One region of the Anaerotignum propionicum DSM 1682 genome, then DNA from elsewhere that is predicted to be linked to it. Evidence: a T-box and tRNA genes for the amino acid it is inferred to sense, from the RefSeq annotation. Region 1 holds a T-box; the other holds one or more tRNA genes.
The links. A T-box is a leader RNA that pairs with one kind of tRNA and senses whether it is charged. The one in region 1 lies ahead of tyrS (tyrosine--tRNA ligase), so its partner is inferred to be a tRNA-Tyr.
Positions count from the first base shown of each region.

Region 2: it has a tRNA-Tyr gene. The T-box ahead of tyrS (tyrosine--tRNA ligase) is inferred to sense a tRNA for this amino acid. The anticodon was not compared.

Region 1 is NZ_CP014223.1:2,566,943-2,571,155, reverse strand. Features, by position in the region: gene xerD (site-specific tyrosine recombinase XerD) at 1-358, shown strand, start outside; gene CPRO_RS12100 (DJ-1/PfpI family protein) at 493-1,071, opposite strand; gene tyrS (tyrosine--tRNA ligase) at 1,392-2,621, opposite strand; T-box leader at 2,695-2,917, opposite strand; gene pepT (peptidase T) at 2,937-4,166, opposite strand.
Region 2 is NZ_CP014223.1:3,105,256-3,109,468, forward strand. Features, by position in the region: gene CPRO_RS14660 (carbohydrate-binding domain-containing protein) at 1-347, opposite strand, end outside; gene CPRO_RS14665 (DUF4956 domain-containing protein) at 363-1,055, opposite strand; gene CPRO_RS14670 (polyphosphate polymerase domain-containing protein) at 1,048-1,767, opposite strand; tRNA gene CPRO_RS14675 (tRNA-Met) at 2,229-2,302, opposite strand; tRNA gene CPRO_RS14680 (tRNA-Tyr) at 2,333-2,413, opposite strand; tRNA gene CPRO_RS14685 (tRNA-Thr) at 2,423-2,495, opposite strand; gene CPRO_RS14690 (hypothetical protein) at 2,601-2,807, opposite strand; gene CPRO_RS14695 (alpha/beta fold hydrolase) at 2,906-3,850, shown strand; gene CPRO_RS14700 (PaaI family thioesterase) at 3,865-4,213, shown strand, end outside.

The DNA.
Region 1 (4,213 bases):
TCCCATTGGCAGTCAAGCAAAAGCGGCACTGAGAAAGTATATTGAAAAAGGTCGCAGCAGAATGATTCTTGCGGATGACGAGGAGATGCTTTTTGTAAATTGCAACGGAAAACCAATGACAAGACAAGGATTCTGGAAAATTATAAAATGCTATGCGAAAAAAGCTGGCATTGATGAAGAAATTACACCCCATATGTTAAGGCACTCCTTTGCAGCACATTTGATTGAAAATGGTGCAGATTTAAAATCAGTACAGGAAATGTTGGGGCATTCTGATATTTCATCCACTCAAATATATGTAAAGCTAACGAATCAGAAACTAAAGAGTGTTTACGCCAAGGCCCACCCTAGGGCTTAGGTAAAATATAAGGTTTTTAGGAGTGCCGTTTAAACGGCACTCTTTTGAGTTCAATGCAATGTTATGCCAAAGGACAGAAAAAACCTCCATGTCAAAAAACTATGGAGGTTTTGTTTATTAATTTCTATATTAAATCAGATTTCAATTTTTGCACCCATAAGTTTTGCAAATTCAATTAGAATTGCAGAATCTCCAGGCCAAGCAGGTGAAGTAACCAAATTACCGTCAACCACTGCTTTATCAGCATCGACTGCAACATATTCACCACCTGCCATAGTGATATCCGGGCCAACAGCAGGGTACGCTGTTGCTTTTTTCCCTTTTAAAACATTTGCAGCTGCCAATAATTGAGGACCATGGCAGATTGCAGCTACAGGTTTATTTGCTGCGAAGAACTCTTGTACTATTTCAATAACACGAGCATTTAGTCTTAAGTATTCAGGAGAACGGCCGCCAGTGATGAACAGACCTTCGTATTCAGATGTGTTTACTGTATCAAAATTGGCCGTTAAAGCAAAATTATGGCCTCTTTTTTCAGAATAAGTCTGATCGCCTTCAAAATCATGGATTGCTGTGCGTATGATATCACCTGCTTTTTTTTCGGGGCAAACGGCATCCACTTGGTATCCCAAAACCTGCAAGGTTTGAAAAGGGACCATTGTTTCATAATCCTCGGTGTAGTCGCCTGCTAATAGTAACACTTTTTTTGCCATAAAAAATTCCTCCTTTGTTTTATTAGAACAGCATATCGCTGCACATCACGAATAAAAGGACTGTGTTATTAAGAATAGTATAATGCTATCTTATGGAAAAATCAAGAAGTGGGTAGGCTTATTCTGTTGTGGTTTACTAAAAAGTGGTCTGTTTGCGTTGGAAATCAAATTTCAAGACGGAATAAGACGGAGAGTTGAATTTCTCTATGATAAAATATTATGTTAAGGATATAAAATATACTTAAAAAGGAGCTGCCCGTTTTGGCAACTCCTTAAATAAGATAGGTTTGGTATTGAACATTGATGAAACAAGAGAAATGTTATTTTAATACAACATTATGGAAAACTTTTTTTCCTTTTTGCAACAAGAGCTTTCCGTCTGTAAATAAGTTTTCTGTTACTTTAAAATCTACATCTGTAATTGCTTGATCAGCCACTTTAACGCCACCCTGTTGTACGGCACGTCTTCCTTCGGAACGAGAAGGTACAACGCCGGTTGTGGTAAGAAGGGTTAAAATGTCCATACCTTCGGCAAAGTCAGCAGAAGATAATTCTGTTGTAGGAACGGAACCTGCAACCGCACCTTTTCCAAACAGAGCACGTGCTGCCTCTTGCGCTTTTGTAGCCTCTTCTTCACCATGAACAATTTTTGTCAGTTCAAAAGCCAAGACTTCTTTTGCCTGATTGATTTCGCTGCCCGGCAATGCACCCAGTCGGCGTACTTCATCCATAGGGAGGAAGGTAAGCAGAGCCAGGCATTTTTCAACATCCTTATCACCGATATTTCTCCAGTACTGGTAAAAATCATAAGGAGTTGTTTTTTCGGGATCCAACCAAACGGCACCGCCAACGGTCTTGCCCATTTTTACCCCATCGCTGTTTGTGAGGAGCTTAAAGGTCATTCCATAAGCGGGCTTGCCTAATTTGCTGCGAATTAGTCTAACACCTGCAAGAATATTGGACCATTGGTCGCTACCGCCTAGTTGCATGATGCAATTATGGCGGTTGTATAGCTCTAAGAAATCATAGCCTTGCATAATCATATAGTTAAATTCTAAAAAGGAAAGGCCTGCTTCCTTATCCATACGGGTTTTGAAGCAATCAGCAGCCAGCATGCGATTTACGGTAAAATGAACGCCTACATCACGAAGAAATTCAATGTAATTCAAATTTCTCAGCCAGTCTGCATTGTTTACGATGATTGCTTTGTCATTATCAAAATTGATAAAGCGAGATAGTTGCTTTTTAATACATGCCACATTTTGATCAATGGTTTCCACTGTCATCATTTTACGCATATCCGCTTTGCCGGAAGGATCGCCAATCATTCCTGTTCCACCGCCCATTAAGCAAATAGGACGATTGCCGCATTGCTGCATATGAGCCATTGCCATAACGGTAAGAAAGTGGCCTACATGAAGGCTATCTGCAGTGGGATCGATACCAATATAAAATGTAACCCCACCTTTTTGGAAAAGGGCCTTGATCTCATCTTCGTGGGTTAATTGTTCAATAAAACCACGTTCTTTTAAAACTTCATAAGCATTCATTTTCATTCTCCTTATCTTTTCATTTTTCAGGTTTGTTGATTATATTATAGACAAAACAAAAGGGCTCTATCGCCGAAAGGACGAGAGAACCCGTGGTACCACCTTAATTTATGTTTATCAATACAAAAAGACAAACATCTTTCGGCTCTTATAACGGAGAGCAACCGCTGTGCCATTCCCTGCACAAAGCTCATGAGGCGTAATTTACAAATACTGTACTGCAGCTTTTTCACCAAACAAGCTGCTCTCTGCGGCTGTAACCAGTTTTGCCCATATATCTCAATCAACGCTGATATTCAATATGGCGATATTCTATCATAACTTTTTTTTAAAGTCAAGGTTTCTTCCCATCTCAGCAATTTTAATAATAGTTTTTACTGCTTTATTCATAGATGAAACAGGAATAAATTCATAAGGACCATGGAAGTTATGGCCACCTGTAAATAAGTTTGGACATGGCAAGGACATATAGGATAACCTTGCGCCATCAGTACCACCTCTGATTGGACGGATAATTGGCGATACGCCACAGAATTCCATAGCTTCTTTAGCTAAACCTACAATAGACATATGTTCCGCAATACAGGATGACATATTATAGTACTCATCCCGAATTTCTAAACTGATGGCATTGGGATATTGATTTTTCTTTCGATCAACAATCATTTGAAGCATATTTTTGCGGTGCTCAAATGTATTATTATCAAAATCTCTAATGATATAGGTAAGGGTGGCAGAGGAAACAGTGCCTTGGAAGGAGCAAAGATGAAAAAAGCCTTCATATCCGTCTGTTTTTGCTGGAATTTCTTTTTCCGGAAGTAATGCTGCAATTTCAGTTCCCAAAAGGGTTGCATTAATCATAATGTTCTTTGCAGTACCAGGGTGTACATTTTTCCCTGATATATGAATGATAGCTCGGGCAGCGTTAAAGTTTTCGTATTGAAGTTCACCCAACTCTCCGCCATCAACGGTATAGGCGAAATCTGCACCAAAGTCTTCTACACTAAAGTAATCAACACCACGGCCAATTTCTTCATCTGGAGTAAATGCAATTCGAATTTTGCCATGGGGTATTTCTGGATGTCTTTTCAAATAATCCATAGCAGTGAGAATCTCAGCAATACCAGCCTTATCATCAGCACCCAGAAGGGTAGTTCCATCGGATGTGATTAAAGTATCGCCAATATAATTTTGTAGTATGGGAAATTCCTCAGGGGAAATACTAATATTATTTAATGGAATATTTCCTCCATCATATTGTTCTACTATATTAGGCATGATTCCATCCCCTTTTGCATCAGGGCTGGTATCCATGTGAGCGATAAAACCGATTACTGGTGCACCAGGTACAGTTTCGGGCAGTGTAGCCATAACATAGCCATTTTGATCGACGGATATATCTACTAGACCAATTTCTCTGCACTCTTTTACCAAATAATCAGCAAAATGCAGTTGGGTACGTGTGCTGGGATAGGTTGCCGAATTAAAATCTGAAGTTGTATTATGTTTAACGTAAGTTAACAGGCGCTGGGTAACAGTTTTCATGGGATGATTTCCTCCTTGGTAGAAATGCTTGATTACATTTTTCTAAA
Region 2 (4,213 bases), 540 kb from region 1:
TCTTCAGCATCCACAATAATCTGACCATTTGTCAGCTTCCCGCTCAAGATATATACACCTTCATCTTGAATGGTCACGGTGGAAGCACTTATGCTTACCTTACTGTTGTCTGAACTTGTGGCTTTGGTATCACTCAGGGTTATGGAAATAGCCTGACTTTCATCATAATCTCCTGTTTTATCCCTGGTACTGAATAATGTCTCAGGGTCTAAAGCTGTGACAAGTGTTGTGGCATCCGTTGTTGCTACGGTAGTCTCTGTGGTTGCACCATTTGCCGTCTGACTACAGCTGCATAATAAACAAGCAACTGTTATAGCGGCAAGGACCGTTCTTTTTCTTTGCTTCATAAAATAACATCCTCCTTATAATTCATTATGGTTTAATGGTCTGGAAAAACTGATTTCCAAATTGCCATTGCGGACACGAATGGCATCCATCATTTTTTTCTCAGCCACACCCTCTTTTACCACTACTTGATAGGTCAAACGGAATAAACTTCCCATATTTGTGGTTTTAACCTCTGCCAGCTCAAAGCTTTTCAGATATTTTTGAAAAATATCATCAAAAATTTCTGTGTAGTCCAAATCCTCAGGAATGGTGATGCGAAGCTGACGTTCTTGGGTTGCACCACAAAATTCTTGCATTTTTTTCGTGTTGTAGAACATTTCCGCCAAGGCTAAAATTAGGGTAAATAAAACTGCCACGATCAAATAACCCATACCCACAGCAAGCCCAGCTGCCATGGCAATAAAAATTGCACAAATTTCCTTGGCGGTTCCGGGAACGGAGCGGAATCGAACTAAGCTAAAGGTTCCTGCAACGGCAACACCCGCACCTAAATTTCCGTTTACCATGAGAATAATCATCGCAACAACTGCGGGGAGCAGAGCCAGAGTCACCAAAAATCCCGGGGAGCTTTTGCTCTTTCTTCTGTAGGTTAACACCAGCAAAAACCCAATCCCCAAACCTGTAGCAACACAAAGCAAGAACGCTGATAATGTGATCCCTGTTGTGGTGGATGAAGCTAAAATATTTTCTGTCATAAAATCAAGCACTGTATCTGCCCCTTTCTACCAGCTCTTTTTGGATCATTGCAGTGTATGCATTTCCGTATTTAGAGTAACTGGTTTTAAAAATAATGTTTTCACTGAAAAATTTGGAAAGCCATAAAGGCATTCCCATAGCAGCCTTCACCTCCAAAAGCTGCATTCCTTTGGGCAATAGCTCTTCACCATATGCCCCTTTACAAAGGCAAATATCATAATCCCTCCAAAGAATGTTATCATCAAAGGTCATACGAAATTCCGAATCCTCTTTTCCAAAAAACGCTTCCCTATTATAGGACAATAGTACTGCAGGATTTAGCGAATGAGATTGGGTAAAGTAATCAATCTCTCGGGTAATCTGGGTATTTTTCTGGGGCGATGTATTCTTCTCCAGCCAAAGCTTTGCATCCTCTTGGCTCATTGAAACCCGCCTTTTATATACAATCCCTTTGTATTTCTTCTTTAGTTCCACAAAAACCGTAGATTCGGGATTGGCAGTACCATAACTGCGCACTCTCAGCTTTTCCTTATAAACGGGCTTTTCCATAGAATGACGTATCAGCTGTTTATTATCTGTATCATAATAGATATTCATAATGGTAGATTTGCCAAAACTATCAGGGGACATATAAGTATCCATCAAGTCCTGAAGTTTTGCTCTTTGTCCATAGGAAATCAGGTATTTGACTTCCTTTCGTTCAAACGTTGTGGGTGTTCCCATAAACTTCGCCTCCTTACCTGCTGTTTTTTGCAGGTGAAACTCTTTTTTCAAGACCAAGTTTAGTGTTATAACCTAAAATCTACTTTAAATTTGAAAAATAATTTACATAAATTTCATTAAGGAGTATGAAATGATTAAAAATTGTTTTTTGAGCAATCAAAAAGTCTTATATAGAGTAATAAAAAAATCCCTAGAAATCAAGGTTTCTAGGGCAATCTTGTTTATGGTGATAGTATTTCAACAATTTCATATATCTTTGTATGATAATCTTCATTTACTTTGTTTTTTGATTGACTTGAATTTTCCTTTTATTAACCCTTTTAATCCCTGTTACTTTTGCTAGTGGACTCGTAGGCTTGTTTTTAAGTACTAGAAAATATACTTTTTAACTTTCTATCGTTTTTTAACAAAGGCGGACAAAAAAATAAATCCCCAGAAACAAAGTTTCTGGGGATTTTTAATTGCGGAGGCCAGATTTGAACTGACGACCTTCGGGTTATGAGCCCGACGAGCTACCGGACTGCTCCACTCCGCGGCAATAAAAAATTATGAAATTGAGTTACTATGGGCGGAGAAGGATTCGAACCTTCGAAGCTATCGCAACAGATTTACAGTCTGCCCCCTTTGGCCGCTCGGGAATCCACCCATATGTTTAAGCCGATGATCGGACTCGAACCGATAACCTGCTGATTACAAGTCAGCTGCTCTGCCAATTGAGCCACATCGGCAAAATACCCTTAAATCGAGTACGAATAATATAATATCATAGGAATTTTGTTTCGTCAAGCTTTTTCTTCTTCTTTCGCCAAAAAGTGCGCTCCCCGCCTTTTATACTAATATATAAAATTAATTGCCCGCATAATATCCCCAATATATTGCTGCATAAAATGGAGCACCAATACAAGAGAGGCAATATAACATCCCAGAGAAATAGGCTTTAACAAATGATTCTGCCTTCTGGAATACGCCATCACTTCTAGTATGGACTGAATACATAAAATTATGAAAAATTGTCCTGCCAAAGTTAGAAAAGCTTGCATAATTTTGATCCTCCTTCAAAAACTTATTACATACTATGAAAATTCCTCTTTTCAAATGACGTTTTTCCGTTCATAATAATAGAAAAGGAGGGTCTGATATGAACAAAAAAATTAAAGAAACAGCACTTTCCATCTCCGCCGCATCAGCGGGTCTTTTCGGCGGACTCATTTTTTGGCAAAAAGCCTGTTTTTGGCAAGCACAAAAAAGAGCAGATGATGCCCTTTTTGAAATATATGCCTCATCCCTTGGGGATATTGCTTATTCCTCCTCGGGACACGGCCGCCCTTTGCTCCTCATTCACAGTATGATGCTGGGGACAAGCCGTAGGGAGTGGGATATGGTGATTTCTTCTCTATCGGAGCAATATCATGTTTACGCCTTAGATTTGCCCGGCTTTGGCAATTCCTTTTTGCCGGATAAACCTTGGACAGCTTATCAGTACGCCCATATCATCCATGAATTTATGGAACAGATTATCCGTCGTCCTGCCTGTATTCTGGCCTCCAATGGCGGCGGTGATTTGGCATTGGTTACCTCTATGCTTTATCCTGAAAAAATAAAGGGAATGATGCTGATTTCTCCTGAAGGCTTTGGGCGTGGCTTTGCCACAAATGAGGACTTAAAACCCCTTCATAGTTTGCTATTGCCTGTTTCAGGCACACAGCAATTTCTTATGGAGACTACGAAGAGTAAAATAAAAGGAAGCTTAGAAACAGCTTTTTTTGCAAAAGAAAAAATCTCAGATGAATTGGTGCAAACGTTTCATACTTCGGCAAGAGGAAGTAAAAACAGGCAGATAACCTTTGCCACTCTGAAAACCGGTTTCTGGCGTGCAGATACAAAGGCGGCTTTCTCTGCCCTTTCTGTACCATTTTGGATTTTCTGGGGTGAAGAAAATAAAACGAACCCCATTTCAACCATGGAATGGGCTGAAAATGCACGTCCTGACGGGGAATATGTAATTTTTGAAGAAGTGGGTAATTTCCCTCATTTGGAAAATAGCCAAAACTTCTTACAGATCGTAAAAGAATATTTGAAATAAAGGGGAATACAACAATGAATACAACTGCTTTACCAACGTACACCCAAGAAGCCATGGAGGCTTGGTTTCGCCAAGTGACCAGCCCCGGCTCCAGGCTTTTAAGCCATGGGGTCGTACCAAAAATAGAACCGAAATTTGTAAGCTGCAGTCTTGAGGAAAAAAGTGTTACCCTCTCCTTTGATGTTTTGGAATGGGAACTAAACCCTCAAAATTCCATTTATGGGGGCATCATCGCCACTGCCTTTGATACAGCTCTGGGGCTTCTTTGTCATTACTTCACAAAACCCCAAGTGGTAATCACTGTAAGCTTAAATACCACTTATCATAAACCTATGTTCTTGGGAGATACCTATTATATCAAGG